Linked DNA regions of Persicobacter psychrovividus. The protein of the gene in region 1 interacts with the protein of each later gene in a pairwise test. Links are inferred from orthologs where the notes say so. Each region holds a gene or a part of one and is shown on either strand. Other genes may lie near its edges.

Region 1 (17,169 bases):
AAGTTATATAGGAATACCTTTATTTTGGGAAGGATGAGCTCGATGTTAGCTGTACAAATAATCTTTTTCAGCGATCAAATCCCCCATTGGAAGGTACCTAAACAGTAATAAACTAAATCATCATGAAATCTTTACTTCTTGATATCAGCAAAATAAAAAACCTGTATTCGGGTTTAGGACATGTAGGGGATGAGCTCGCGAAGGGCATCGCTGTGCAGGCACAGCAAGAGTGGGAGTTGAAGTACCTATTACCAAAACGGTTTGAGGATCGCTATGGAAGTAAAGTGTCATATTTCTTCTTGAAAGCCTGGAGAAAGATTATTAACTCAAGGATAAAGGCTGATGTGTGGCACATGACCAGTGCCGATTCCCGTTATGAATTCAACCGGAAAAGTAAACTGTTGCTGACCATCCACGATCTGAATTTCCTGACCGAGAAATCCGGTGATAAACTTGAAAAAAGGAAACAACGATTACAGAAAAAAATCAATCAGGCTTCTGCCATCACAGCCATTTCAGCCTTTACCAAAAATGAGGTACTGAAACACATGAAGGTGCCGGAAGGAAAGGAAATACAGGTGATCTATAATGGTGTGGCCAATCCCATGGAGCGACCAGCCAGCCAGCCAGCGGTTGCCAAAGGTGAACACAAGCCGTTTTTCTTCACGATTGGGGCAATCATGTGGAAAAAGAATTTCCATACCCTGATCCCGATGATGAAGCACTTCCCTGAGTACGAATTGTGGATTGCCGGCAAAGGAATCGAGGGTGATTATGGTAAAAAAATCAGCCTGGCCATTCAGGAGCAGCAGTTGGGGGATCGGGTAAAAATGATTGGCGAAATTTCCAATGAGGAGAAAAATTGGGCTTATCAAAACTGTGAAGCCTTCTTGTTCCCATCCCTATTAGAGGGCTTTGGCATTCCTCCTATTGAGGCAATGTATTGCGGCAAACCTGCTTTTTTGGCCAATAGGACAAGCCTTCCTGAGATTGGTGGGAAACTGGCCTATTATTGGGATGATTTCGAGGCTGACGATATGGCCAAAGTCGTTACTGCCGGACTCGCTGATTTTAACGCCAAGACGGATGGCAAGGAACTGCTGGTTCAGCATGCCTCCCAGTTCAGTTGGAGTAATACCATCAGTGAATATATAGCACTTTATGACCAGCTTGCTAAGCAGTAGTTTTCTCTAAGCCATAAGGCGTGAACGGCTCTTTTTGTTCTTTAACGGACTGAAAGAGCCTTTTATTTTCTGGCTGTACACGGCTCAGCAATGCATGATGGCAGTGGTACAAAATACCTGAAAACCGCAAACGAATTACGGCAATCCCCAACAGGCCAAAACGATACTCCAGGTCATCATCCTCTCCTATGGTCGGGTTTTGGTAACGCTCATCAAAACCATTAATCCTTTCAATATCTTGCTTGAGTACTGACCAGTTACAGCCTTTCAGTCCTCCACTCTTAACGCGGAGGAGCTTCCGAAGGCCTCTTTTCTGAAGTCTGAAATGCTTGCTGAGTAGTACTTTTTCCCCACGCAAAGTGGCCTTAAAAAGTGGCATCAATAGTTGATTCAACTGCCCTTCCAGTATGCTTTCCGCACTTAGCTTTTCCGTTAGAGTCAACGAGAGCATTACCCTTCGGCCTGCGTTTACAATACCTGCTTTTTTTGCCGCAAGGTGGTCCCGCACAAAGTGCTGATGAGGGATACAATCACCATCAATAAAAATCAAAAAATCCGCTTTACTTGAGCGAATCGCTTTGTTAAGGATGCTGTTCTTCCGCCAGCCCAAATCTTCATGCCAAAGGTGCCGAATATGGTCATTACACATCCCTTTCACCTCCCTGACCACCTCGGCCCTCGAGCCATCATCAGCGATAATCACCTCAAAATCCTGCTCAGACTGTCGTGAAAAACCTGCAAGCACCAGCTTCAGCCACGCTACATTATTATAAAAAGAGACAATTACAGACGCCTTCATTTCTTATTCCTCCACCAAAATATCCTGATAAACATTTAGGGTTCTTTCTGCGGTAAGCTGCTTGGAAAAACGCTGTAAATGAGCACTCGCCCCTGCCACTATTTTCTGCCGGTATGCCTGATCCAACAGCACCCTTTCTATACCTGCTTTAAAGGCAGGGACATCCCCCACAGTTGCCGTAACACCTGTTTGGCCGTCAATAACCATTTCTGGCAAGCCCCCTGCAAGTGACGTTACCACAGGTACTTTTGCGGAAAACGCATCCAGCACACTCGTGCCCAGCCCCTCCGATTTCGATGGGATAAAAAAGACACTCAGGGCACCGATAGAGTTGTACACTTTGGGCATAAAGCCTGTAAAGGTAACGTGCTCGGAAATCCCCAAATCGGCCGCTTTTTCTTCAAGGTAAGGCCGTAGTTTTCCCTTTCCGATAATTAAAAAATGAAGGGCATGCCCTTCGTCCAGTAAAGCTTTGGCGGTTTCAAGGAAGGTATCATAATCTTTATCCTCCACCAGGGCAGAGGTGTTCCCGATCAGTTTTTTATGACGGGGGATCAGGAAGAAATCGTAAAAATCAAGTCCTTCATCAGGCCTGTATTTCTCGAGGTCCACCCCACTATGAATCGTTTTCACACTCTCCTGATCACTCACCACTTCCTGTACCTGCCCTCTTACATAGTTGGAAACCGTCAGAATCGCTTTAATGTATTCATGGTTATATTTCCACAGTGTGTAATGGCTTTGTTTCAGCTTCGCATCGATCCTTCTGCTAAGCACCAGTTTCACTTTATTACCGAACAGACAAGACAACAGACCGAGGTCGTGCGTTCGCCCACTGTGCATATGAATGATATCTATTTGCTCTTGCTCACAAAATCGTTTGATGCCCTTTGCAGTAGAAAAACTGATCGAATTGGTGAAGGGTAAACCGATATAGGAAATCTTATTCTTGATACAGTATTGCTCAAACTCCCCCCCTTGGCGGCAGGCAACAAAAACATCAATATTTCTCATTTGTAACTCCTCGATCAGGTACGCAATCTGTTGCTCTCCACCACGCCAGCCCCTTTCAGCATTTAAATGTAAAACCCTCATACATTACAATAATATAATCATAAACAAATAAGAAATAATTCAATAAGCACAAAGAACAAATTTAGGAGATTGTAGCTAAAATGCTATTTAATGTCCACCTGATTTTGAAATTCCCTGCTTTTCTATCGACCTTTGTCTTCTGAAAAATCTCTTATCACCATATGAAAATTAGTGGCTTCACTTTCGTCCGCAATACTTCCCAATTATTTTACCCTGTATTAGAGTCGATTTACTCGATCCTCGATTTGGTCGATGAATTTGTTATTGCTGTCGGCGACTCTACCGACGATACTCGGGAGCTCGTGGCAAGTATCAAATCCGACAAAATCAAAATTATTGATACCGTCTGGGACCTGCCGAAATTCAAACGTGGTGAATTTGCCCACCAAACAGATATTGCCAAAGCGCTCTGCACAGGTGATTGGCTGTTTTATATTCAGGGAGATGAGGTGGTTCATGAAAAATACCTGCCCATCATTAAGGATGCCTGCCAAAAGTATTTGGGTGATGAGAAAGTGGAAGGCTTTTTATTCAACTATAAGCACTTTTGGGGAGATTACAACCACTACATGATCTCGCATGCATGGTACCCAAAGGAAATCCGAATTATCCGTAACCGCCCACATATTCACTCCTGGAAAGACGCACAATCCTTTCGGTCGATTCCTGAATTTGATGGTGAAAGTTATTTCGCCAAAGAAGGAAGCCGCAAGCTGAATGTGATTCAACTGCCCGTGGAAATGTACCATTACGGATGGGTACGCCCTCCGCATAAAATGGCGCAAAAGAACAATTCCTTCCATAAAACTGGTCAGGGGCAAGATGATACCCAAGCGATGGCATACGAATTTGATTATGGTCCCCTGAATCAATATCCAGTATTCAAAGACACGCATCCTGCAACCATGCAAAGCCATATTGAGAAATTCGATTGGCAGGACCAATTGCGTTATGAGGGCTCCAGAGACACCAACCGCGCGCCTTATAAACATGAAAAACTGAAATACAGAATGCTGACTTGGGTCGAGCAAAACTTCCTTGGCGGTAACCTGATCGGAGGCTTTAAAAACTACAATATCATCGGAAAATATAAGTAAGTCGTTAATGGCACCCACGTTGGTTTGTATCATTTTTGATGCAGACCAATGTAGCATACCGTTCCATTTGTGGAGTTTACCACCAAATTTGTCGGAAATAGGATACAAATTTTATTTTACGACAACTATTTGATCTTTTCTTCTTTCATTTTGCGACAGTTTATGCTGATTTGCATGAAAAAGCGTACAAATTACTGATTAGAAAAGCCTTACCATGTATCAAAAAAAGTACAGCACATATGTTGCAGTGGCAAAAAGAAATCATTGATTACATTAAACAGCATAATCCTTCAGGTATTTTGAACCTTGATCAGCAAGATGCCATACTGTTTTTCGAGGCCGAAGCATTGCAAATCAGGCTTAAGAATATCGGAACTGCGTTTAATCCGCCATGCGAATCCCCTGCCCTCAGCTATAAGGAAATCTGCATTTGGGAAGATCAATGGTACAGCCACCAATTGGTGCTACAATCAAGAATCCAGTCCCTTTTCGGGCATACACAACGAATTTTTGCCCGTAAAACCAAGGTCGTCAGCCTAACAGCTCCCGAGGTAAAAACCTTTTTGGCCACCAACCACCTGAATGTCCCTATTGGTGGAAAATACAAATATGGACTAACAGCAAACGACTCCCTGGTTGCAGTGATGGTATTCAGCAAGGCCCGCCCCATAGAAAGAGATGGCCAAACCTACCAGTCCTATGAGATGATCCGACATTGTAATTTAAAAGGACATACCGTCGTTGGGGGAATGAGTAAACTTCTCAAGCATTTCATTAAAACACAACAACCCGACGACATCATGACCTATGTAGATAAAGACTGGTCTGATGGAAAAACCTATCTATCACATGGTTTTCAGGCTTTGGAACATACTCCTCCACAATTTTTTTACCTAAAAAGTGGGGCACATGAGCGCATTTATCCGCACAGAATCGGTGAAAACACCAAAATCGTGAATCAATTGTTAATTGCTGAGGGTTATCGGGTGGTTTATAACCAAGGAAATATTAAATTGCTGTTCAAACAAAAATAAAGGTCTGATCGGCTATTTGTTTTAATACAATTGCAGAACAGATCAATAAATACACAAATATTTTATACTATTGTAAGATATTGACTATTAGTTCATTGACACAATGAAACTTTGCACGTTATTTGCGGGCAGATCATTGTGATTAATTCGAATCAACTATTATAAAGATGAAGAAAAGACTTTGGACCCTAATTTTAGGAACATTTTTGATCGGAAGTGTATCTTTTGCTTACGCTCAGGATAATTCAGGGGATGCAAATCAAGGACCTCAAACCCTAAAGCAACAATTTGAGACGCTGAAAAAAGAAAGTACTACCTATAAAAATGGTAAAGGTATTCCTTATAAAGTGATCAAAGAAAATAGCTATAACAAAATTGTCCGTGTTGTTGAAGACAGTATTGTTGAGCACCGCAACTTGCAGAAACAAACAAAAGCACAATTGGCTGAAAGTAATCAGGAAATTGTCAAGCTTAATGATTTGATCTCTGCCAAAGATCAGGAAATTGAGAAAAATATTTACCAAGTGGGCCACCTTACGGCACTTGGCATGGACTGGAACAAAGACACTTTCGTGGTGACAAGTTTCGGGATTATTATTTTGTTGATCGCCATTTTGGTATTTGCATTCACGAAAGTGAAATTGAGCAATAATACTGCAGCCAACAAAACTAAAGATTACGATGAGTTGTACGACGAATTTGAGGAGTACAAACAGCGTATGCGTGAGCGTGAAACAAAGCTTCGCAGAGAATTAACCACAGAAATGAACAAAGTGGAAGAATTGAAGGCTTCCTTGAAAAGAGGTTCAAACGCATAAGCATTCTTCAAAAAATATTTGAATAAGTAGGCACTCATTTTGGGTGCCTATTTTTTTATGTAAAAGTTGGCAAAATCTCATTTTATTTTCCCCTTGAAAAACGTTAATTTCTTCACGGAGGACCATAAACCATGACAAAGACCAATTACCGCATTACCATCACCACCAACGGACAGGCGCTGGTGCAATATCAGTACGCCCACCTTGAAGAGGCCAGCAATTTCTTTGACTTTCTCTGTAAGGGTCAATTTTTTGCGGCGACCACCATTACCCTCGACGAGGTCTTGCGGCAGGCAGCTCATGACGAATTGGAAACCATCCATAAACTCACCAAAGTAGTCCTCGATCAGAACGGTCAGCGAACAATCCACGACCACCGGTCAAGCAAAGACGGCTACACCTATTTTGGCTATTAACCCCCACTTATATGCGCATTCTTAGTCCTGAGCAAATTCATGCTGCCGATCGGTTTACGATCGAAAATGAACCGATCACCTCTGAAAAGCTGATGTTTCGAGCAGCAAAAACCTTCAGCAAATGGTTCCGAAACCATGCGCCCAACCGCCCCAAAAGCCTGATCCTTTGTGGGGTTGGCAACAATGGCGGCGATGGGATCGTTATCGCAAAACTGTTGGCGCAAAAGGGATACCCTGTTGAAGTTGCCGTGGTGCGCTTCTCCCCGAAAAGCAGCAGGGATTTCAATCATTATTTTCATCAGTATTCCAGCCTTTTCCCCGTACATGAGGTCGAAACTGTTGAGGATCTTCCGCCTCTTGATCAGTATAAAATATTGATTGACGGCATTTTTGGCGTCGGACTTAACCGACCAATAGAGGGCTTTTCTGCGGAAATCATTCATAAAATCAACCATTCGGGTAAAGAAATCATTGCCATTGATATTGCCTCTGGCTTATATGCTGAACGGGCCTCTTCCAAAGAGCAGGCCATCATTCGGCCATCACACACGATCTCTTTTCAGGTAGGGAAACTCGCTTTTTACCTGCCCGAAAATCACGATTTCGTTGGTGACCTGCATATTCTCGACATCGGTCTTGATCAGGAGTTCATTCAGTCGCTGCATGCCCCTTTTGCGGAAAGCAACCTGGAGGACATCAGGCAGATGCTCATGCCACGCGACAAATATGACCATAAGGGTAGCTACGGCCACGCTTTAATTATCGCAGGAAGCTATGGAATGGCTGGCGCCTGCGCACTTTCTGCCAAAGCGGCTTTGCGTTCTGGCGCAGGGCTGGTAAGTGTGCAGTGCCCTACACGCTGCGTCGAGGTGTTGCAGGTGGCCATACCTGAAGCCATGGTCATCCCCGATGAAGTCGGTCATAAACATTTCGCCAAGCCTACACTCACCGGCCAATTTGATGCCGTTGCCGTGGGGCCTGGTATCGGTACACATGAAATGACCCAAGAGGCTTTGGCAAACCTTTTTGCCACCCATGAAGGCCCTTTGGTACTGGATGCCGATGCCCTGAATATCATCAGCCAATCGCCTGCATTACTGAAAAACATCCCAAGAGGGAGCGTGCTCACCCCTCACCCCAAAGAATTTGAGCGGCTGGTGGGCAAAACAAGCAACCAGTTTGAAAGGTTAGAAAACTTACAGGCGTTGGCCGTCGAACACCAGATTATCTGTTTGATTAAAGGAGCGAATACCGCCATTGGATTACCCGACGGCAGGGTGTATTTTAATCCTACTGGAAATCCTGGGATGGCCACTGGTGGCAGTGGCGATGTTCTGACAGGCATTATCACTGCCCTTATGGCGCAGGGATACCACGCTGAAGAAGCCGCGATTGTGGGTGTTTATGTACATGGCCTTGCAGGTGATTACGCCGCAGAGGCCCTGGGGATGACCAGCCTGATCGCATCTGATATCATTGCACATTTACCCAAGGCCTTTCAAAAGATCGACCATAACCTTTGGTAAAAATTCCCCATATTTACCGCCAGAAACCCGATTTACTTTAACACGATGGCAGAAGAAAAGAAAATAGAAATTATACAAACTGAGGACGGATCACATTCGCTGTTCCTTCCCGATATGGACGAAACCTACCACTCCTCTCACGGCGCCATTCAGGAGTCAAGGCATGTATTTATTAAACATGGACTCGATGACTGGGCAGCACAACACCATGCGGATACCATTAATATTTTGGAAATCGGCTTTGGCACTGGTCTGAATGCACTTTTGGCTTATGAGTGGGCACATCAGCATAAAAAAAATGTTGTATTCTATACCTTGGAAGCTTATCCGCTAAAAGAAGAAATTACCACGCAGTTAAATTACCCTGCACAAATGGGGCAGGAGGATTTCGATGCGCCATTTCAGCAAATGCATCAATGTTCCTGGGGTACTTTACATCAGCTTTCTCCCTATTTCAGTATTTATAAAATTCATGACAAACTGGAGACGGTCAGCTTCCCTGCGGTAAATTGCCAGCTGGTATTCTTCGATGCCTTTGCGCCAAGCAAGCAGGAGGAAATGTGGGCTTTACCCCTTTTGGAAAAAGTAACTGACCAATTGGTGAACGGTGGCGCACTAAGCACCTACTGCGCAAAAGGGCAGCTGAAAAGAGACCTTAAATCTCTTGGGCTGACCGTAGAAAGCTTGCCTGGACCTCCAGGAAAGTTTCAGATGGTCAGGGCTTCGAAAGCATAAAAAAATAGCGCATCCAGTGGGGTGCGCTATTTTTTTAATCTATGGAGGCGACATTTTTGGGTTTCTGATGGGAGCGTTTCCAGCGTCGGTGGGTCCACATCCACAACTCAGGCTGTGCCTTTATATCTTGCTCCAAACGGCGGGTATGGCGTTTGGAAATCTCTAAATCACTGACCGTATTTGGCTCCTCGACAAGCAGTTCAAAATCCACCTCATAAAATCCTCGCTTGGGTCTCCTTACTACAAAATACACCACGGGATAGTCGAATTTTTGCGCCAGCTGGGCAGTCCCCTGGTACACAGGAGTATCCTGATTCAAGAATTTTATCCAATGTGCATGTCGCAATAAAAGAGGCGTCTGATCTGCCAAAAATACCACTGCGGTTGTTCTGTCGCGGTTGGCCAACATCGACCGCGGCGTATCTCTGGCTTCCACCAGCTCGGTCCCAAAGCGGGATCGGATATCGAAAAGCAATTGATCAAAAATTTCGTTATGCAATTTCTTGTAGATACAAACCAGCGGGTGCTTGGCTTCGATATTCACTCGTGCGCCACCGAGTTCCCAGTTGCCATAATGCCCCATTACGACCACGATACTTTTTCCCTGATCGTACAGTTGTTGTATCTGGTCCAAATTTTTCACTTTGACCCGTTCCCGTAATACCGATTCGGTTACAGAGATTTTCTTGATGGCCTCAAATATTGAGTCGATCAAATACCGATAATGATCTCTGGCGATTTTTTTGCGTTCCCGCTCAGATTTCTCAGGAAAAGAGCGCGACAAGTTCATCAGAACGACTTTCTTGCGATAAGGAAAGAGGTAATACACCAAGACGAATACAAAATCAGAAATAGTGTATAATACTCGCCAAGGTAATTTGGAGACCAAATAAAACAGGGGGTAAATACAATATCTATATAGAATCTGTTGCATGCTTGGCGATTTTCCTAAGGACGAAAATCGTAATTTTTTGATAATTAATAAATTTTTTTGCCTTTGTTTACCAAAATTAATGAAGTTACTGAGCCTATTTTGGCTATAAAGACCGATTTTTTTACCTTTGCGCATGGAAAATATTTATCATCGAAATAAGTCTTTAGCACACCACCGTGCCCCCATCACTCATTGCCGTTCAAAATACATCTCATATGTTATTGGACGTTAGCGTTCTGGTAGCTTATTCCTTCAAATCCCTTTTATTTTCTCCTTCCCCAATTTTAATAATATCATGACGCACCAAGGCAAAGCATTTATCTTTTCCGCGCCTTCTGGATCTGGCAAAACAACAATTGTTCATCACCTGTTAAATCAACGCAGGGATCTTGCATTCTCTATTTCAGCGACTACCCGCGCACAAAGAGGACAAGAGGTGGATGGCCAGGATTACTACTTTCTGAAAATGGATGATTTCTGTTCCAGAAAAGATCGGGATGAATTTGTAGAGTGGGAAGAAGTTTACCCAGGCTGTTGCTACGGCACACTGAAAGCTGAGGTGGAGCGCATTTGGGCGGAAGGCAAGCATGTGGTTTTCGATGTTGATGTTAAAGGGGGAGTCAGTTTAAAAAAATACTTTCAGGAGCGTGCCCTGGCCGTTTTTGTCCGTATTCCAAATCTGGAAACACTCGAAGCCCGACTTCGCGGCCGTGGTACTGATGATGAAACGGCGATCAAAAAACGATTGGCCAAAGCGGAATATGAACTGGGTTTTGAGCCTGACTTCGATGTAACGATCATTAATGACCGCCTTGATGAAGCACTTAAAGCTTCAGAAAAAACGATAGAAAATTTTATTAGAAAATAATCCCACCACCACCGTCAAACGCTTGAAAACATGATCCCCACAAAGAAGAAAGTAGGATTGTTTTTCGGTTCCTTCAACCCGATTCATATAGGGCATCTTATTATTGCCAACAGTATGGTGGAACTTGCCGAACTTGACCAGGTTTGGCTGGTGGTTTCTCCGCAAAATCCTTTTAAAAAGAAAAGTACACTGGCGCACGAGTTTGATCGTTATGATCTTGTCGATATGGCGATCAAAGACAACTTTAAACTGCAGGTAACAGACGTAGAGTTTAGAATGCCTAAACCGAGTTACACCATAGATACGCTGATTTACCTTTCAGAAAAACACCCCTCTTATGAATTTCAGGTGATTGTTGGTCAAGACAACCTGTCGCATTTTCATAAATGGAAAAACCATGAAGTGATTTTAGAAGATTATGGATTGGTGGTTTATCCGCGTCCTGAGGCTAAAAAATCAAGGTTTGATGACCACCCAAAAGTGCGCATGGTGCATGCACCGATGGTGGATATTTCCGCAACATTTATTCGCCAATGCCTGAAGGAAGAGCGATCGATCAAATACATTGTACCTGATGAGGTTATTAATATGATTAAACTTCGAAAATTATTCGGAGCATAAAATCAAAGCCCGAAACTGATCGACAGTTTCGGGCTTTGTTATTTTTAGGCTAAGAGGGGCTTAAAACTACCTTACGGCGGTCTCTTTTGGAGGTACAGCATCCAAAACGCGCCTCATAAAACCATTGTAGTCAAAATCATTGGAAATCCCCAAACGCACCACCACCAAATCGTGAGAAGGCACCACATAAACCCGCTGCCCCTGGAAGCCATCGCAATAATAAATATCCTCTGGGCAATCAGGCAATTCTTCCTTGCTCAGGTTCAGCCACCATTGTGCGCCGTATTTTCCATCAGCGCCTTTGGCCTCTTGGCGGGTAAAAGAAACCCACCCTTCGGGCAAAATCCGTTGCCCGTTAAAAACGCCATCGTTAAGGTAAAGCAAGCCGAAGCGTGTCCAGTCGCGGGCGGTAGCAAAAGCATAAGAGGAGCCCACAATAGTACCAGAAACATCAGGCTCCAGCACCATACTCTTCATACCGCAAGGCTCAAATAATCGCTTATTGGCAAACTCGTAATAAGCCTGCTGGTCACCGATGGTTTCTTTAATAATACTGGACAAAATGTTGGTTGTTCCTGAGGAGTAATACCACACCGAATCTGGTGGGTAAACGAGCTTTTGGGCACTGGCATAATCCCCCATATCGGCAGTCATGTAGAGCATTTTCGTCGCCAGGGAAATATCACTATAATCTTCTACCCACTTCAGCCCACTATTCATTTGCAGCAAGTTACGCAACGCAATGCGCTTACGCATGTCTCCTTGCCATGCTTTGACAGGCGCTGGATCCTCTATTTTCAGCTTTCCATCGCCAACCAAAATTCCCACCAAGGCGGAGGTAATACTTTTGGTCATTGACCAACCCAATTGGGGGGTATTTTCATTAAAACCATCACCGTAGGCTTCCATCAGAATTTCATTATGCCGACTGACAATAATTGCACGGGTTTTCAATTCTGGTACCATCGCCTCCTGCACAGCCATGGTAAGTTGCGGACTCGGAATACCGCTTCGGACATTCAAATCACCCAAAGGCCACGGTTCATTCGCTTCATCGAAACTGGTACGCATGGTGGGCTTTTTTTCTGGAGGCCCTTGCCCGTCAATCAACAAAGTACAGCCAGTTCCTTTATGGTAAACAGCGGTTTGGGCGCCAAAGCCCAATACGGTACTGGTGACCGTCTTTTGCTCGTAATCGACTGTCGGTGTCGCAAAGCGAATCAAGGAGAAATCAAGATCCTGATCAGTGACCGATTCAGGTAACCGATCAGCCACAAAAACACAGGAGCAGGTCATTTTTGAGGCATAACCGTTGATAATTGGCAATCGGGCATTTCCATACCATAAGCCAAAGCCCACTAATAAAATTACAGTGGAGATAAAAATCATTCTTCTGTTCATAACAGAGGTTAAGTTTGTTGGGAGTTTACCCTCCTAATTTAAAAACATCTGAGCGATCAAGAATAAAAGAGACGAACTTTTTCGATAATTATATTGCAATCTGTTTTTCAAAATGCCGAAGTTCTATTGAAAGTTGATTCACCTTCAGGTAATGGTCAGCAACCCGCGATACCTGCCGTATTTTTTCCTGATATTTTAATTTGGTATGAAAGGTCATCCACTCCATCACCAATATGGTCTGAATCCCACTCCATTTCTCTGGATTGATGACGCGTGATGTTTCCTGAAAATTTCGCCCATTGGGGCTTCCGAAGGTCTGTAATAGGCCAGGGGTCAGATCAGCATTGGCCAATAACTGTACTTTGGCCAAATAGCCATCGAGAAAATATAATGTTAACTGATGACAATCAGCCTTATTCAGCTTTATCAGATGACGTGGCGAGATCATCACCTGTACCCGATCATTATAAAAGAAACCGTGGTCATCGAACAATGTCAGATCAAGTTCATCCTTGAGGCTGCCGAGCTGGTAGGCATCTATTCCATTTAAAATATCAATATTATGCAAATCCTGAATACCCAACGGCAGCGTTGCCTGCTTCATGTCCAACACCAAAGGGTCGTGAACTTCAAAATCCTGATTAACAATGGGGACAGTCCTGTTTTTCGGAATGGGCGCATCGCAACTGTTCAATAATAGAAATACCAGGAAGTTCAGGCAGTAAAAAGACCAAATAGGAGAGGTGGGGGAAAGCGTCATCGCAATATAGGTTTAGGTGGGGGGTAATATTATCAACTAAACTCCTATTTAAATGTTTGAAAAATCATATTATAGTATTTGATATTCCCATAACAGAATCGCTTCCCTCCTCCTCAGCCCGTGAATTGTCTGATTAATCACTTGATCGTTGGGGAAACTAATCCCCTTTGCTTAATTTGGAGCAAACAGAATAACAAATGCAGAGTAACACCCCAATAAAAGTTACAATCCTTACTGGATTTTTAGGCGCTGGAAAGACAACACTTGTCAATCAACTCATTCATGATAATCCAGCAACCCGATTTGCCATTATTGAAAATGAGTTTGGCAAATCCGCCATTGATCAGGAATTGATCACTGAAGAAAATGCTGGAATTTTTGAGTTGGCCAATGGCTGTATTTGTTGTAATCTGAATGCTGACCTGGCAAAAATTCTGACAGAACTGATCACCAGTTCCTATGAATTCGACCACCTGCTGATAGAAACCACGGGAATTGCTGACCCTTTGGCCGTAGCGGCTACCTTTATGTTTGACCCACATTATGCGGGCATCTTCAAACTCGATGGTATCATCGCACTTGCCGATGCCCTGCATCTGGAGGAGATGATGGAAAAGGAAGCGATCACCAATCAGCAGCTTGCTGCCGCTCATATTGTCCTGCTGAATAAAACAGACCTTGTCAGTGCTGATGACCTTCAGCGAATCGAAGCGAAAATTCAGTCGGTAACACCTTTCATCAAAATCATTCCATGTCAGCAGGCCAAAGTTGAAAACGAGTTACTTTTCAACCTTCGGGGTAAAGACTATCAAGTGGTGGAACAGCAAAGCAAGATCCCGGCCACTACTCACCAACACGGTAAAATACAAAGTATTACCTGGGAATCCGACCAAGCCATAGACCTCCATAAACTGGAAGCATGGCTAACGATGACCCTTCAGTTACAGCCAAACATTTACCGCCTGAAAGGTATTTTGTACGCATTAGAGTACAACAATAAAATTATCATTCAATCCGTGGGTCAGCAATTTTATTTCACTCAAGGCAGTGAATGGCAGCATGACTCCACAACCAACAAGGTGGTTATCATTGGTAATCAGCTCAATAAATCGATTATCTTTCAGGGCTTAGACGGCTGCCTGGCTTAGTTTAAATCTACAAATAGTAATAAATATGAAAAACCAACTGCTTAACTGGTCGCTTGCCTTAGCAGCGGCAGGGCTCATGACGGCCTGTGGTACCAAAGAAGGTACAAACACTCCTGCAACAACACCTGCAAAAAGCGCCATCACTCAAAAGGTTCAACAATATGACCATTTTAAATTGACGACCGATTTAAGTCAATTGAGTGCCAAACAAAAGGAATTGTTGCCTTTATTGATTAAGGCCGCTAAAATCATGGACAACATCTTTTGGAAAGAAGCCTATGGCGATAAAGCAGCCCTACTTTCTAAATTATCTGGCCCTGAAAAAGCGTATGCGGAAATCAATTATGGCCCTTGGGATCGTTTGGATGCCAACAAACCATTTATTGACGGCGTGGGTGCCAAGCCAAAAGGTGCCAACTACTATCCAGCAGATATTACAAAAGAAGAATTTGAGGCCGCAAAAGTGGCGCATAAAAACAGCTTGTACACGGTGATCCGCAGAAATGAGGAGGGCAAATTGCAGGCAATCCCTTATCACCAGTTCTTTGCCAAAGAGATCAATGAAGCTGCTGACCTTTTGGATCAGGCTGCTAAGCTCGCAGAAAATAAGGGGCTAAAAAACTACTTGACCCTGAGAGCTGAAGCCTTACGTACGGATGAATATTTTAAATCTGACATGGCCTGGATGGACATGAAAGATAATATGATTGATGTGGTTATTGGACCAATCGAATCCTATGAAGATAAACTTTACGGTAACAAGGCCTCGCATGAAGCTTATGTTTTAGTAAAGGACATGGCCTGGAGTAAAAAACTCGCCAAATTCACGTCTTTCCTTCCTGAATTACAGCGCAACCTTCCTGTGGAAGCCAAATACAAAAAGGAAACGCCAGGGACTGATTCAGACTTGAATGCTTACGATGTCCTGTATTATGCAGGAGATTGTAATGCCGCCTCCAAAACCATTGCGATCAATCTGCCAAACGATGAGAAAGTACAATTACAAAAAGGTACCCGTCGTTTGCAGTTGAAAAATGCCATGCGTGCCAAATTTGATAAAATCATGCAGCCTATCGCAAATACCTTAATTGCCAAAGATCAGCGTCAGCATGTTACTTTCAATGCCTTTTTCGCCAATACCATGTTCCATGAAGTGGCGCACGGCTTGGGGATCAAAAATACCATCAATAATAAAGGTACAGTAAGAGAAGCGCTTAAAGAGCATGCTTCGGCTTTAGAAGAAGGAAAGGCGGATATCCTTGGGGTGTACATGATCAACCAACTGGTGAACAAAGGAGAACTTGATGGTGAAATGAAAGATTACTATACCACCTTCCTGGCGGGAATCTTCCGTTCGGTACGTTTTGGTGCAGCATCTGCGCACGGTGTAGCGAACATGATCCGCTTTAATTATTTCAAATCCTACGGTGCATTCAACAAAGATCCAGAAACTGGGCTTTACCGTGTGAACTATGAAAAGATGGCTGAGGCGGTCAATTCGTTGTCAGAAAAAATCCTGACCTTACAAGGAAATGGTGATTATGCTGGCGTAGCAGATTTAGTGGATAAAATGGGCAAAATTGGACCTGCACTTCAAAAAGACCTGGACAAGCTTGCCGATCAGAATATTCCTAAGGATGTAGTTTTTGATCAAGGAATCGAAGCATTAGGGCTTTAATAACTGAAAACTTTAAAAGGTCGGAGATGTAATATTTCTGACCTTTTTTAATTTAAATTAGTCCCCCATTCAACACGCTGAAACACATTCGTCGTGTAACTCAATAAAACCTATAAACAAACAACAGCAATGAATTTAGATTTTTTAAAAGCACTCGGACTGGCTGATCATAATCAAGGGATTGCCATTGGTGGAAATTGGTCAGATGGCGCAGGAAAAACCATTTCATCTCATTCACCTGCCGATGGTCGGTGCATTGGAACTGTAAACCTGGCGACCGAAGCTGATTACCATAAAGTAATCGAAGCCGCTCAAAAAGACTTCAGCGCATGGAGAAATATGCCTGCCCCAAAAAGAGGGGAGATTGTCCGACAGATTGGTGAAGCTTTCCGAAAGCATAAAGATGATTTAGGCGCCTTAGTTTCCTATGAAATGGGAAAGTCACTTCAGGAAGGCCTGGGGGAAGTACAGGAAATGATTGATATTGCAGATTTCGCGGTCGGGCTTTCAAGACAGTTACATGGCTTAACCATGCACTCTGAACGCCCATCACACCGAATGTATGAACAGTGGCACCCTTTGGGCGTTGTAGGCATCATTTCTGCCTTTAATTTCCCTGTGGCAGTATGGTCGTGGAATGCCTTTTTAGCCTGGGTATGTGGAGATGTTTGTATCTGGAAGCCTTCAGAAAAAACACCGTTATCAGCAATTGCCTGTCAGAAGATTGCTGCTGAAGTCTTTGAAGCCAATCAGGTGCCTGCAGGTGTCAGCGGATTGATAATCGGAGATGCAGAAATCGGTAAATTAATGGCGGCTGATCAGCGTATACCTTTGGTTTCGGCAACGGGCTCAAGTCGAATGGGTAAATCCGTAGGAGCTGCCGTAGGAGCTCGTTTAGGCAAAAGTTTGCTCGAACTTGGCGGAAACAATGCAATGATCATCTCTCCGAATGCCGACCTGAACATTGCGATCGTAGGGGCACTTTTTGGTGCTGTTGGAACCTGTGGCCAAAGATGTACCAGTACCCGAAGATTGATTGTGCACGAGTCGATGCT
Region 2 (14,033 bases), 180 kb from region 1 along the record:
CATTCTGCTGAATATTGTCGCCGTAAGCTTTGATTACCTCCACCTGAAGGGCTTCCACAAAGGCATCGTGCACCTCGCGATGCACAAGAACATAATCTGGCGCTACACAGGTTTGCCCCGCATTCAGAAATTTCCCCCAGACCACCCGACGAGCTGCCACCTCAATATCTGCATCACGGTGAACGATCACGGGACTTTTCCCTCCAAGCTCCAAAGTGGCAGGAATCATTTGTTCTGCCGCCGCTTTGGCTACAATCTGCCCGACCTTGCTGCTCCCTGTAAAGAAAATATGATTGAAAGGCATGGACAACAGCTCCGAGGCCGTTTCTGCCCCACCTTCTACCAAGGATATATATTCAGGCAGAAAAGTTGAAGTGATGAGCCTCTTCAATACTGCTGAAGTATGGGGTGTTAGTTCTGACGGCTTGATTACGGCACAACAGCCCGCGGCAATTGCCCCTATCAGGGGAGACAATGCGAGCAAAATCGGGTAATTCCACGGCGCGATGATCAGACTTACGCCAAGCGGCTCCTGATAAAGGAAATTGCGTGCAGGAAAGTTCACCAAGCTCAAACCGCCCTGTACCTGTGGCTTTGTCCATTTTTTCAAGTGCTTCAGCGCATGCTTAATCTCTACCTTGAGCATTCCTATTTCAGTAATGAAGGTCTCGAAAGTACTTTTCCGAAAATCGCGCTGCACCGCTTCGGTAAGTTCTGGCTCGAAGTTCTCCACAGCTTGGAGTAGTTTTTGCAACTGCCTCTTCCTGAAGCTTAAATCACGGGTATGCTGCTGTTGGAAATATGCTTGCTGCGCCTCCAAAAGGGTGGTCGCCTGATCTGGACTCAGGGTCTGATTTATTGTTTCACTCATAGTTATCAAAATAAGAAAAATAGCTTTGTTAAGATACAATAAATTAAAACCATGTTAAGTTCACCAAGAAGTAATAATTCCTTCAAACACATCACTTGCAATTCCACCAAACAAAACCCACATTGCGAGTAAAAAGAAGTCATACTCAATGAAAAAGCCTTACATCGGTCTTATCGTCTTATTATTTATTTGTACTAATGCCATGGCGCAGTTTGATTTTGAAGGTCATCGGGGAGCAAGGGGACTCCTTCCAGAAAATACTATTCCCGCATTTATAAAAGCGTTGGATTTGGGCGTTACCACCCTTGAGATGGATGTGGTGATTTCTAAAGACAAAAAAGTGGTCGTTTCACATGATCCCTTTTTCAATCATGAGTTTACCACAACGCCTGAGGGAAAGAAAATTCGCTCGCGTCAGCACGATGAGCACTTGCTTTATCACATGAATTATGAGGACATCAAGAAGTATGATGTCGGAAAACGCAACCATTCGGAATTCCCAGAGCAGGTTTCTGTCCCTGCCTACAAACCCCTACTTTCAGAGGTGTTAACAACGGCTGAGCGACACGTGAAAAATACGGATCGTGATGAGGTATATTACAATATAGAAATTAAGGCGGAAGAGGAGTGGGACATGCTTTATACTCCTCCGGTAGATGAGTTTTGTGAGCTTGTGGTGAAAACCGTAGATGCTTACGTGCCGATGCACCGTGTGATTCTTCAATCTTTTGATCCCCGCGTGCTGGAGTATTTACATCAGCATTACCCACAAATTCGACTGGCCTTTTTGGTGGAAAACAAGCAGTCTATTCAGGAGAATCTGAAAAAGCTCAGCTTTAAGCCACCGATTTACAGTCCTGAATATTTTTTACTGAAAAAGAAGGATGTCAAGTGGCTTCATGCCAATGATTTCAAAGTCATTCCATGGACAGTCAATGACAAAGAAGAGATGGAGAAATTGGTGGAATGGGGCGTCGATGGCCTGATCAGTGATTACCCTGACCGACTGATGATCATCAAAAAAGAAATGAAGCTGCACGCCACAAGCTTATAATAAAAAAGCCATTTACAGCGGTTGTAAATGGCTTTTTTTGTGTTGAATATTTTATCACTTGGTCAGTACATAAAATAAATCAAGGGCTTCTTCTGGCTGTTTCACCAAAAGGTAATCCTGATGGGAAATTGACTTGACCAAATCATCCGATACATCTTTCAGCTTGTTACGGTTGCGGCGGTTCATAATATCATAAGGGATCTTCAGTAAAGCCGCAGGCAGACGATACTGCAAGTTCAGGAAATCATATTTCATCACTGCCTGAACTGATTTTTTATTTCGGTGATAATATTCCCACACCTTCTCGTTGCCACCAATACCCAGCGTATCGATCTGATCAAAATAACGGTTAGCCAACAGGCGCAACTCTTCCGCAGTGTATTCCCGAATATGCCATGGGTTTCTGCTCAGCGTCTTGATAATATTGGGGGTTGAAATAATCGCTTTACCTCCTTTTTTCAGTACGCGGTGAATTTCTTTCAGAAACAAGGCGTCATCTTCGATATGCTCAATCACCTGAAAAGAGACCACAGTATCAAAAGACTCGTCAGCAATTCCCTCGAAAGGAGGAACCATTGCCTGGCGGAAATCCACCTCGGGATGCTGGGCTTGCAATTTCTCCACCACCTCATGAATTTTATCTATGGCCGTGTAAGATTCACTCTTGGGCGCCAACAAACTGACCCCACGGCCTTCTCCACAGCCCACCTCAAGCAAGCGTCCACTGACAAACGGCTGTGCGGCATAGTAAGCCTTTAGCAGGCGTTGATGAATAGGGTTATCAGAAGGAATCTGATCCGAAGCGATTTCGGTTGTATATACACTCATTCGATTAATGACTAAGCTATTGGATATAGAATTGAATGCTCAACGCATCCTTTCCTATTACGTTAAATCTTTAAATACAAATATAGCCAAATCCGTGAACTGAAAAGCGAAGGGAGAAATAAATGAAGGAGATGGCCGAGGAAATATCTTATTTCCACTAAAAATTGTATTTTTAACCATGAATTTTTGACATATCGCCGCCCTCCTATGCATAAACCCAATCATCTCCTGATCATTTTGATCGCGCTACTGAACATTTGTTCACTTTCATCAGCCGTGGCTCAACTCCCATTGAGTGAATATAATCAGGCCTACAACTACAATCCGTTGGCCTTAACCAACTTTCACCATTTTGTTTACCGGGACAAGCAAAACCTCAGGGTGTACCTGAATATCCGCTACCGTTCAGAAAACAGCGTGATGGAAGACAGTGAGCTCAGTTACTTCTTTGTCAATTCGCTGAACTCCCTTGACAAAAGCAATACGGAAAAACTCAACAACAGCCACTTTGTAGGCCATGAAACGCTGAATAACCACTTTACCATTCCCCTGAGCCCAAAGGTTGATACAGGTGATATAATGGTCATAAAAATGGCCACCTACGATAAAAACTTTACCTTTTATCATTGTATCCCGCTGGAAGAAGCGGTGGATTTTCTGCCCATGGATGGCACACAACCTTTCTGGGGAATGACTGACAACTTCATTCCTGAAAAGGCTTTTCAGATTTCCACTGCCGACCCCAATGCAAAAGTTACGGTGCGCCACTGGAAAGACCCTTTCCTGCCTTCCTTACCACCGATGAGTAAAACCTCGCCGCCAAAAGAACTGGCCACTGAAGACAAAACCTTTGATTCTGGCGCCACCATCCCGATCAAGGCGATGGGAACGTACTTCATCAGCCTAAACCCTGATCAAAAAGAGGGCTGGATATTCATGAAACAAGATAAATACTATCCTAAAATCAAAAAAGTGGAAGACCTCGCGCCACCGTTGCGCTACATCTCCACCAATGATGAATACAAAGCCCTGTTGGTCACCAACGACCGCCGAAAAGCTTTTGAGGAATTTTGGCTCAGCAACAGCCGATCACCAAAACGCGCTAAAAGCACCATCAAGAGATACTACAATCAGGTGGAATTTGCCAACACCTTTTTCACCACTTATAAGGAAGGATGGAAAACGGACCGCGGGATGGTCTATATTGTTTTCGGCAAGCCCGATGAGGTTTACCTTCACCCCAAAGATGAAATCTGGGTGTATGGGCGCGGAGAAGAGGAGCAGGTACGGTTTGTTTTTGAAAAAAATACCGAGCACTACAAAAATGGTCTGTTTATGCTGAAAAGGGCCAAAAAATATCAGGATGTATGGTTTCGGCAGGTTGACCTGTGGCGCAAAGGCCTCAAGGGCATTTAAATAAATGAGAAACATCTTTGGGCATGGGCTTAAAAGGGTTGTATCTTTGCATTGAAAAGCCTGGCAGTAATTGAGCATCATTTTTGCTAATGATTAATCAGCGCTTTTATATTTAGGAAAGTATTCAGTTTATGGAAAGACAATTCCGCGGCACTCCCCGCAGAAAACCGCAATCGGCGGATATGATTTTTGGCACAAGAGCTGTCATTGAGGCGATACGCGCCGGAAAAGAAATCGATCGGCTGTTCATCCAGAAAGGGTTGAACAACGAACTTACAAAAGAGCTTGTAGATACTGCAATTGAATTTCGATTGCCGATCAGCAAAGTCCCTGTGGAAAAACTAAATCGCATTACGCGTAAAAATCACCAAGGGGCTATCGCTTACCTTTCAGCAGTGAGTTACCAGTCGCTGGATAACATCATTAGCCGTTGTTATGAGCAGGGGAAAGATCCTTTTATTCTGATCCTGGACCGTGTAACGGACGTGCGTAACTTCGGGGCAATTTGCCGTACGGCCGAATGTGCCGGTGTGGATGCCATCGTGATCCCAAGCAAGGGTGCTGCACAGATCAATCCAGATGCTGTAAAAACATCTGCAGGTGCATTGAACATTATCCCGGTTTGCCGTCAGGATTATCTGAAAGATACCATCACCTACCTTCAGGAAAGTGGTGTTGCCGTTGTTGCTGCTACAGAAAAAACAGACAACAGCTATTCAGATATCGATTACAACCAGCCTATTGCTGTTCTAATGGGATCAGAGGAAGACGGTGTATCGCCGGAATACCTAAAACGCTCCGATTTGAAAGCTAAGATTCCAATTTTGGGAAAAATCGAATCTCTGAATGTTTCGGTAGCCGCAGGAATTATCCTGTACGAGGCCGTTCGTCAGAAAGGACTATAAAGATAAAAAGGGAAGATGCACATCAGCATCTTCCCTTTCTTTTGTTGGGGTAAATCCCCCGGCTACAGAAATTCGTTTCCTGTGGCTTTTTTTACCGCTTTGAATATCTTCTTGAACTTTCGCTCGTCACCCTTCTTAACGATCATCACGACCTTCTCCCGCAGTGCGACCACATAATTCTCCAGGCCTTCTGCGACAATAAGCGCATCAGGGTCATCACTCACAATCATCGAGTCCTCCACATCAAACAACATCGCATTCGCCTTCACGCTGTTGGTGCCCTCCTTTTCCTCATTACCTTCGTGAATCGCCTGAAAAGAGCCCAAATCAGCCCACTCAAACTCCCCCAAAATCACCTCTACATTATCGGCCTTCTCCATCAAGCCATAATCAATGGAGATATTTTTACAGTGCGAATACGCCTTTTTGATTTGTCCACTTTCCTGATCCGTAAAAAACACATCCCGAAGGTCCTCAAAATTCTCTGCAATCTCAGGAAGGTACTTGCGAAGTGCCCGAACGATTGACTGTGCATTCCAGGCAAAAATCCCCGAGTTCCACACATAGTCGCCGCTGTCCACAAAAAGTTCTGCCATCTCTTTTGTCGGCTTTTCAGTAAACGTCTTTACCTTTTTGATCGTCTCGTCCTTTCCTTCAATATATTGTAAATAACCAAAAGACGTCTCCGCCCCATGAGGCCTCAAGCCAATGGTCATCAGTGTGTCACGCTCCTCGACCGAATCCAATGCTGAAAAAATACAACGGTAGAAGGAATCTTCACGAAAAATGGTATGATCTGAAGGTGCGGCCACAATACGTGCCAGCGGGTTCCTTGCCGCAATTTTATAACAGGCGTATGCCAGGCAGGTGGCTGTATTACGACGGTGGGGCTCCAATAGTAACTGATCGGCATCCATCTCAGGAATCTGCTCCATCACCAGTTCTTCATAAGACTCATGCGTAACGATGTAAATATTCTTGCGTGGGCAGACGGGCAAAAACCGTTGGTAAGTCTGTTGCAGGAGCGATTTCCCCGTGCCTAAAACATCCATAAACTGCTTGGGCTTTTTTATACTGCTGAATGGCCACAACCGGCTGCCAATGCCTCCAGCCATGATCACCACATAATTATTTTCACTGTACATTACTACACGGGTTACAATTAAACAAATCTTTAATTTGTTTAAATTTAAATACTGCTTTACAGCTTACAATTTATATCCTATTCCCCGAAAAAAGAAATAAACTCCTTTTGTTGATATGTTATAAATTGTAAATTCATGTATCAAATCTATCCTTTGAGGGATTCAGAGGCAATATTTAAATATTAATTTAATTTTCTATAAATATAATATCAAATCCTCCTCAATCAAGTTTACCCCATAGGGAATAACGCATAACTAATGATCAAAATCATTAGAAAAATACAATATTTTTCAATATCTTATATTAGGGCATTGCCAATTTTCAGGCCATGAACTACGTAATGATTTTTGAGCACCTACAACTGCAAGGATCTTGAGTAAAATAACAGATAAATTAAAAGAAGTCTTCGGTTATGACCAATTCAGGGGTAACCAAGAAGTCATTATAAAAAACCTCCTGAACGGCAATAATACATTCGTTATTATGCCCACAGGAGCCGGTAAATCACTTTGTTACCAGCTTCCTGCCCTACTTTTGGACGGTACTGCTATTGTTATCAGCCCGCTGATTGCACTGATGAAAAACCAGGTTGATCAACTCAATGCTTTGGGCGTTTCCGCTTACATGCTCAACTCCACCCTGACCAAAGGGGAGATGAACAAGGTAAAGAAAAAAGTTTTAGAGGGTGAAGCGCGTTTGTTATATGTGGCACCAGAATCACTGACCAAGGAAGAGAATGTCGCTTTTTTGAAAGAGGCAAAAATTTCTTTTGTAGCCATTGATGAAGCCCACTGTATTTCAGAATGGGGGCATGACTTCCGACCGGAATATCGTCGAATTCGAACAATCATCACTCAGTTTGGTGATTTACCCATTATTGCGCTCACGGCCACGGCCACCCCAAAAGTGCAGCTGGATATTCAGCGTAACCTCGGGCTTGAGGAAGCTAACCTGTTCAAATCTTCCTTTAACCGCGAAAATCTTTATTATGAGGTTCGCCCGAAAAAAGGAATCGACAAGCAACTGATAAAATTTATCCTTGACCACAAAGGGCAGGCAGGGATTATTTACTGTCTGAGCCGTAAAAAAGTGGAAGAGGTTGCCAATTTACTGAAAGTGAACGGCATTAAGGCAGCGCCATACCATGCAGGTCTGGAGTCTGGAATGCGGGTAAAAAATCAGGATGATTTTCTAAATGAAGATCTTGAAGTGATTGTAGCGACCATTGCTTTTGGTATGGGGATCGACAAACCCGATGTGCGGTTTGTCATTCACTACGACGCCCCAAAATCACTGGAAGGTTATTATCAGGAAACGGGACGTGCAGGTCGCGATGGCCTCGATGGGCATTGTCTGCTTTTCTACAGTTATAACGACATTGTAAAACTCGAAAAATTCAACAAAGACAAGCCAGTTACCGAGCGGGAGAACGCAAAGATGCTCCTGGATGAAGTGGCTTCCTTTTCAGAATCTGCCGTATGTCGACGCAAACAGTTGCTCCACTATTTTGGAGAACATATGGAGGAAGATTGTGGCTTTTGTGACAATTGTAAGCACCCGAAAGATCGTTTCAATGCACAGGATCAAATTCAGATAGCTGTAAAAACAGCCCTGATGACCAGCGAGCGTTTCGGCATCAACCATTTGGTGTCCGTTGTTCGAGGTTCACAAAATCAGTATGTCCTCAGTTACGAACATGACAAGCTGCCAATTTATGGTCTGGGAAAAGAAGATGATGATGAGCACTGGAAAAATATCTTCCGTGCGGCGATGATTCATCAGCTTCTGGATAAAGATATTGACAATTATGGGGTACTGAAGGTTACCGAGCTCGGTAAAAAATTCATTGACGAACCACACGAGATCCTTGTTCCCCTTGGGCACGATTACCGCAACGAAAGTGAAGAAGAGGATCTGCCGACCATCAATGTAAAAGCGCACGATAAGGTTCTTTTTGCGCAATTGGTCGCCCTTCGAAAAGAAGTAGCCAAAACCAAAGGGGTGCCTCCTTATGTGGTTTTTTCAGAGCCAGCACTTGAAGAGATGGCCATCATCTATCCCACCTCCATGGAAAGCCTTTTGCAGGTTCAGGGAGTGGGGCAAGGCAAAGCACGCAAGTTCGGAAAACCGTTCCTGAGCCTGATAGAAAAATACGTCGCTGAAAACGACATTGAAACTGCCGATGAAGTAACGGTAAAAACGGCTGGTGACCGTTCTAAAGATAAAATTTTTATCATTCAGCAAATCGACCGTAAGGTTAATCTCGATGAGCTTGCTGAAGGAAGAAGCTGGGATTTCTTCCAGCTATTGGAAGAAATGGAGCACATTTGTTTTTCTGGAACGAAGCTGAACATCGATTATTTCATTGAGGAAATCATGGATGAAGAAATGCAAAGCGATATTCAGGAATATTTTATGGGCGCTGAAACGGACAATATCGAAACCGCACTCGATGAACTGGGAGAAGATTATGCCGAAGACGAAATCCGCTTGATGCGCATTAAGATTTACACGGACTTAGCAAATTAAATTGATACAACACCAGATTGAAGAAAGCGTTTATGATGACAGCATCAACTTAATGATGGTCATGATAAACGCTTTTTTGTCATCCTTTTTTATAAACCTATGAAGATACTTATTACTGGAGCCAATGGCCTATTGGGGCAAAAATTGGTACAGCTACTTAGCCAGCAAACAGATGTAGAGGTGATTGCCACGGGATTGGGCAAATCAAGGCTCCCAGCGTCAGCAGGGAAATTTACTTTTATTCCGATGGATATTTGCAATGCAGCGGAGGTCAATGAAGTGATAGGTGCTCAAAAGCCTGAGGTGGTCATTAACACTGCCGCCATGACCAATGTCGATCAGTCAGAAACAGAACAAGAAAGCTGTTGGAAGTTGAATGTATCTGCGGTAAACCACCTGATTGATGCCTGCGGAAAGCAGGATTCTTTTCTGTTACACCTTTCTACGGACTTTATTTTTGACGGACAGGATGGTCCTTATGATGAAGAAGCAAAGCCCAACCCGATCAGTTATTATGGAGAAAGTAAGCTTGCTGCGGAGGAATGCCTGCAAAAAAGCAATATCCGATGGGCCATTGCAAGAACGGTACTGGTTTATGGTATCGCTCATGACATGAGCCGATCAAACATTATCCTGTGGGTAAAAAACAGCATCGAGCAGGGTAAGGAGCTTAAAATTGTCGATGACCAATGGCGTACACCTACCCTTGCCGAAGACCTTGCGATGGGCTGCTGGCTGATTGCCAAAAAACAGGCAGAAGGTATTTTCAATATTTCAGGAAAAGATCTTCTTACGCCATATGATATGGCCATGATGACCTGCGACTATTTTGAGCTTGATAAATCAGCCATAGAAAAAGTGGACGGCAGCATCTTTCAGCAAACAGCCAAACGACCACCCAAGACAGGTTTCAATATCGACAAAGCCAGAAAAGTACTCGGTTACGAACCCCACAGTTTCGAGGAAGGAATCAAAATTCTACATGAACAGATTACCCAGAAGGTGTAGGCCAACGATTGAGCGCAATTCAACAGCACATCAACACTCATTGTATTGATTTCAATTTACTGCCATCTGAAAAGGAAGAACAAGATTGAAAGCGTCGAAAAAAATGCTTGGCAAAAAAAAAGACGACCATATTGGTCGTCTTTCTTATTTTATGGGAAAGCTACTTATTAGTAGTTTTTCTCGATGTTTTCCAAAGTTGCGATGTCCAAAGTAGATGCACCAGCAGCCTCACCGAAGTTACCACCAACGATAACCAAACGATCAGTTGCTTCAACAGCACCATTGTCTTTCAACGTCTTCACTGATTCTTTGATGAATGCGTTCTTATCGTCACCTTTAGACAAGTAAGTTGCACGCACACCGTAAGTCAAAGACAATTCACGCATTACACGCTCATCATAAGCTACAGCGAAAATTGGTGTTTTTGGACGGTAAGCTGCAATAGCACGTGGAGAACGGCCAGAAGCTGTGTCTGTGATGATTGCAGTTGGGTTCAAGTGCTCTGAAGCATAGTAAGCAGATTTTGCTACGAATGCAGAGATATCGTTGTTCAATACAACGAACTCAGTGTTTTTCTTGAAACCTTCGTAGTTTTCTGTTGCCATAGCAATAGAAGTCATTGTTTTTACGGCCTCGATTGGGTAGTCACCGTAAGCTGACTCACCAGAAAGCATTACTGCATCAGTACCATCATAGATCGCATTCGCAACGTCAGAGATCTCCGCACGTGTTGGACGTGGGTTCTCGATCATTGTGTGCAACATTTGAGTAGCAGTAATAACAGGCTTACGACGAGCGATACACTTGTCGATGATCATTTTTTGAGTGATCGGAATACGCTCCTGTGGAATCTCAACAGCCAAGTCACCACGAGCTACCATGATAGAGTGTACGTGATCCAAGATCTCGTCGATGTTATCAACACCCGCTTGGTTCTCAATCTTAGCGATAATTTTCGCATCAGAACCTTTAGCATCCAAGATGTCTTGTACAGCGATAACGTCAGCAGCGTTACGTACGAAAGAGTGTGCTACGAAATCAATGTTGTTATCAGCAACCCACTCGATATAACCTTTATCCTTAGCAGTGATAGAAGGCAATTTAACGTGAACAGAAGGGATGTTCACTGATTTTCTTGACTTAACAGGACCAGAGTTTTGTGCGATACACAACAACTTGTCGCCTTGTTTTTCTTTTACGATGAACTCAACATCACCATCATCAATCAAGATACGAGAACCTGCAGGTACATCTTCTACGAAACCAGCGTAGTTTACATAAACCAACTCACGAGTTGACTTACCTTCAGGATCACCAGCCATGAATACTTCGTCACCTGGCTTCACGCGGAACTCTTCCTCGATCTTTGTTGTTCTGATTTCTGGACCTTTAGTATCTACCAAGATACCGATTTTGTCAGATACTGCACGAACGTTTTCAACAACGCGCAAAGAATCTTCGAAAGTTTGGTGAGCTGTATTGATACGAACAACGTTCATACCTTGATTATACATTTCTGTCAAGAACGGAATGTCACACTTACGGTCAGAGATCGTAGCAACAATTTTAGTATTTTTCATAAAAGATGTATTTGTTTAACTTTTCAGCTTTTTCTCAATCATTAAAATTCATAAACGCCAAATATGCTGATCCAGCATTTGTACCCTCAAAGCCAAAAGCGATAATTGATCTTGTAAAAACAATATTTGTGCCAATACTTACATTATCGGTCGCCTGTAAATTTCGTGCAAATTTAAGTAAAACATAGGCCTTAGCCTAATAGCGATGCCTATTTGCCGATAAATTACATTCTGTGGCGCAAAAGCCGAAAATTTTACACCCTTCCCAAAAACAAGCAACTTATTGATTCACAAATTAATGATCTCACAAACTATTAAGATCTTATCACCAATATTTGGCTTTAGAAGTAACACAAGAAATGATAATGTGGTTCAAACTATGTGATTTTTTTTGAAAAAACTCACCCGATTGTGCTGAATAGAAATAAGAAAAACACAAATCATGACTTTTATCATAATTATCACAATTATCCATCAGATCCCACTTATTTTAACGTCCCTTCCCCGTTTTTGAATTAATACACTTTTTGCACTGATCAAATTCAGCCCAATTTTTGACAAAAAGCTACATTCCTTTAGAAAATTTTACTGAAAAAACGACCTTTGAACTTTAAAGAAGAATAGACTAAAATGTGCGCTCTGCCGCACCAAATCATAGCAATAATGGAAGCACCTCGCCCCAAAAAAATAAATAAAATATTGACTGCCCACGGACACCAACGTGTGGACGAATACTATTGGATGCGCGACCGCGAAAACCAAGAGGTTGTCGATTATTTGAACAAAGAAAATGAATATACGCAGGCTTCGCTTTCGGCTACTGAAGGGTTGCAAAAGACACTTTATGACGAAATCGTTGGTCGCATCAAGCAGGACGATAAATCTGTTCCTGTGCTCTATGATGGCTATTATTACTATACCCGATATGAAGAGGGCAAGGAATATGCGATCAATTGCCGAAAAAAGGGCAGTTTGGAAGCGGAGGAAGAAGTGCTTTTGGATCAAAATCAAATGGCCAAAGGGCATGATTATTATTCCCTTGGCGATTGGGAGGTCAGTACCAATAATCAACTGATTGCCTTTAGTGAAGATACGGTCGGCCGCCGCAATTATGACATCCGCATCAAGGATTTGCAGACGGGTGAGGTATTTGAGGATTTGATTCCTGCCACGGCGGGAAGCATCACTTGGGCCAATGACAACAAAACGATCTTTTATACTTTGAAAGATGATGCCCTGCGAGCTTACCGTACCTATCGACACGTTCTGGGTACGCCTCAGGAAGAGGATGTTTTGGTATTTGAAGAAGAGGATGGCTTATATGACACCTTTATCTATAAAACCAAATCCAAAAAATACCTGATCATTGGCTCAACGAGTACAACCTCTTCCGAATTTCAGATTTTGGAAGCGGAAAACCCGACCGGCGAGTTCAGAATGTTTCAGGCACGTACGCCTCTGTTGGAATATGGCATTGATCACTTCGAAGATCATTTCTATATCCGCACCAATATGGCGGCGCACAATTTCCGCCTGATGAAATGTACCGAAACGGCCACCACTTTTCATGATTGGGTGGAAGTGATTCCTCACCGCGAAGATGTGCTGTTAGAAGACATCGAAATTTTCCGCGACTATTTGGTGGTTACCGAAAGAAAAGACGGATTGATCCACCTGAATGTGAAGCGTTGGGACGAAACGGAAGACTATTACATTCCATTCGATGAACCTGCCTATGTGGCTTATACAGGTGCCAATATGGATTTTGACACCAACATCCTGCGTTTTGGTTACGCTTCGATGACCCGTCCAAACTCGGTATTTGATTTCAATATGGCGGATCGCTCCAAAGAATTGAAAAAAGAGCAAGAGATTGTCGGCGGGTATTCTGCGGATGATTATGTATGTGAGCGCGTGAACTTCCCTTCGCATGATGGCGTGATGGTTCCGATGTCGATTGTCTATAAAAAAGGACTGAAAAAAGAGGGAGGCAACCCGACCTTGCTTTACGGTTACGGTTCGTATGGTTACAGCATTGATCCGCATTTCAGCTCGGTGAGATTATCGCTGTTGGATCGTGGATTTGTTTATGCCATTGCGCACATCCGTGGTTCTGAAACCTTGGGACGTTCATGGTATGAGCATGGTAAGTTTTTGAAAAAGAAAAATACCTTCTTGGACTTTATCGCAGCAGCGGAATGGCTAACAGCTGAAAATTATACCAATAAAGATAAATTGGCAATGATGGGTGGTTCTGCCGGAGGCCTGTTGATGGGTGCGGTGATGAATATGCGCCCTGATTTGTTCAAGGCGGTGATTGCTGCGGTTCCATTTGTGGATGTGGTTACAACCATGCTGGATGAATCCATTCCATTGACCATTGGCGAATATGAAGAATGGGGAAATCCGAACGACAAAACCTATTATGATTATATGCTGAGCTATTCGCCTTATGACAATGTGGTGGCACAGGATTATCCATCGGTTTTGGTAACGAGTGGCTTCCACGACAGTCAGGTGCAATATTGGGAACCGACCAAATGGGTGGCCAAATTACGTGAGCTGAAGACTGACAATAATCGTGTGTTGTTGCATACCAATATGGATGCTGGCCACGGTGGGCAGTCGGGGCGTTTCCGCAAGTTCAAAGAAACCGCTTTGGAATACGCCTTTTTGATTGAAGAATTGGGTGTAAA

Evidence for each region.
Region 2: the proteins of AABK40_RS01640 (region 1) and rlmB interact in binary tests that used the Escherichia coli proteins (3 or more experiments, as listed by UniProt). The link is inferred for Persicobacter psychrovividus from one-to-one orthologs.

What each region holds. Positions count from the first base shown.
Region 1 is NZ_AP025292.1:368,260-385,428, reverse strand. What follows is about bases 5,794-8,711. They hold AABK40_RS01640 (NAD(P)H-hydrate dehydratase), read left to right. Parts: upstream 5,794-6,454; coding sequence 6,455-7,969; downstream 7,970-8,711. Other genes in these bases: mnmC2 (tRNA (5-methylaminomethyl-2-thiouridine)(34)-methyltransferase MnmC2), read left to right, coding at 8,015-8,704; AABK40_RS01645 (hypothetical protein), read left to right, coding at 6,159-6,443; AABK40_RS01650 (hypothetical protein), read left to right, coding at 5,794-6,027. In the rest of the region: AABK40_RS01680 (glycosyltransferase family 2 protein), read left to right, coding at 1-2; AABK40_RS01675 (glycosyltransferase family 4 protein), read left to right, coding at 123-1,184; AABK40_RS01670 (glycosyltransferase), read right to left, coding at 1,174-1,983; AABK40_RS01665 (glycosyltransferase family 4 protein), read right to left, coding at 1,987-3,078; AABK40_RS01660 (glycosyltransferase family protein), read left to right, coding at 3,240-4,175; AABK40_RS01655 (hypothetical protein), read left to right, coding at 4,415-5,209; more of AABK40_RS01650, read left to right, coding at 5,377-5,793; AABK40_RS01630 (lysophospholipid acyltransferase family protein), read right to left, coding at 8,739-9,638; gmk (guanylate kinase), read left to right, coding at 9,934-10,506; nadD (nicotinate (nicotinamide) nucleotide adenylyltransferase), read left to right, coding at 10,537-11,127; AABK40_RS01615 (serine hydrolase domain-containing protein), read right to left, coding at 11,194-12,528; AABK40_RS01610 (hypothetical protein), read right to left, coding at 12,617-13,288; AABK40_RS01605 (CobW family GTP-binding protein), read left to right, coding at 13,486-14,436; AABK40_RS01600 (dipeptidyl-peptidase 3 family protein), read left to right, coding at 14,462-16,114; amaB (L-piperidine-6-carboxylate dehydrogenase), read left to right, coding at 16,244-17,169. UniProt on the Escherichia coli protein: Bifunctional enzyme that catalyzes the epimerization of the S- and R-forms of NAD(P)HX and the dehydration of the S-form of NAD(P)HX at the expense of ADP, which is converted to AMP.
Region 2 is NZ_AP025292.1:546,683-560,715, reverse strand. Bases 3,435-6,187 are described here. They hold rlmB (23S rRNA (guanosine(2251)-2'-O)-methyltransferase RlmB), read left to right. Parts: upstream 3,435-4,300; coding sequence 4,301-5,074; downstream 5,075-6,187. Other genes in these bases: AABK40_RS02450 (mannose-1-phosphate guanylyltransferase), read right to left, coding at 5,137-6,187; AABK40_RS02460 (GWxTD domain-containing protein), read left to right, coding at 3,435-4,169. Also shown: AABK40_RS02475 (aldehyde dehydrogenase), read right to left, coding at 1-871; AABK40_RS02470 (glycerophosphodiester phosphodiesterase), read left to right, coding at 1,020-1,925; AABK40_RS02465 (class I SAM-dependent methyltransferase), read right to left, coding at 1,980-2,753; more of AABK40_RS02460, read left to right, coding at 2,961-3,434; more of AABK40_RS02450, read right to left, coding at 6,188-6,219; DNA helicase RecQ, read left to right, coding at 6,590-8,749; AABK40_RS02440 (SDR family oxidoreductase), read left to right, coding at 8,849-9,757; pyk (pyruvate kinase), read right to left, coding at 9,925-11,337; AABK40_RS02430 (S9 family peptidase), read left to right, coding at 12,001-14,033. UniProt on the Escherichia coli protein: Specifically methylates the ribose of guanosine 2251 in 23S rRNA.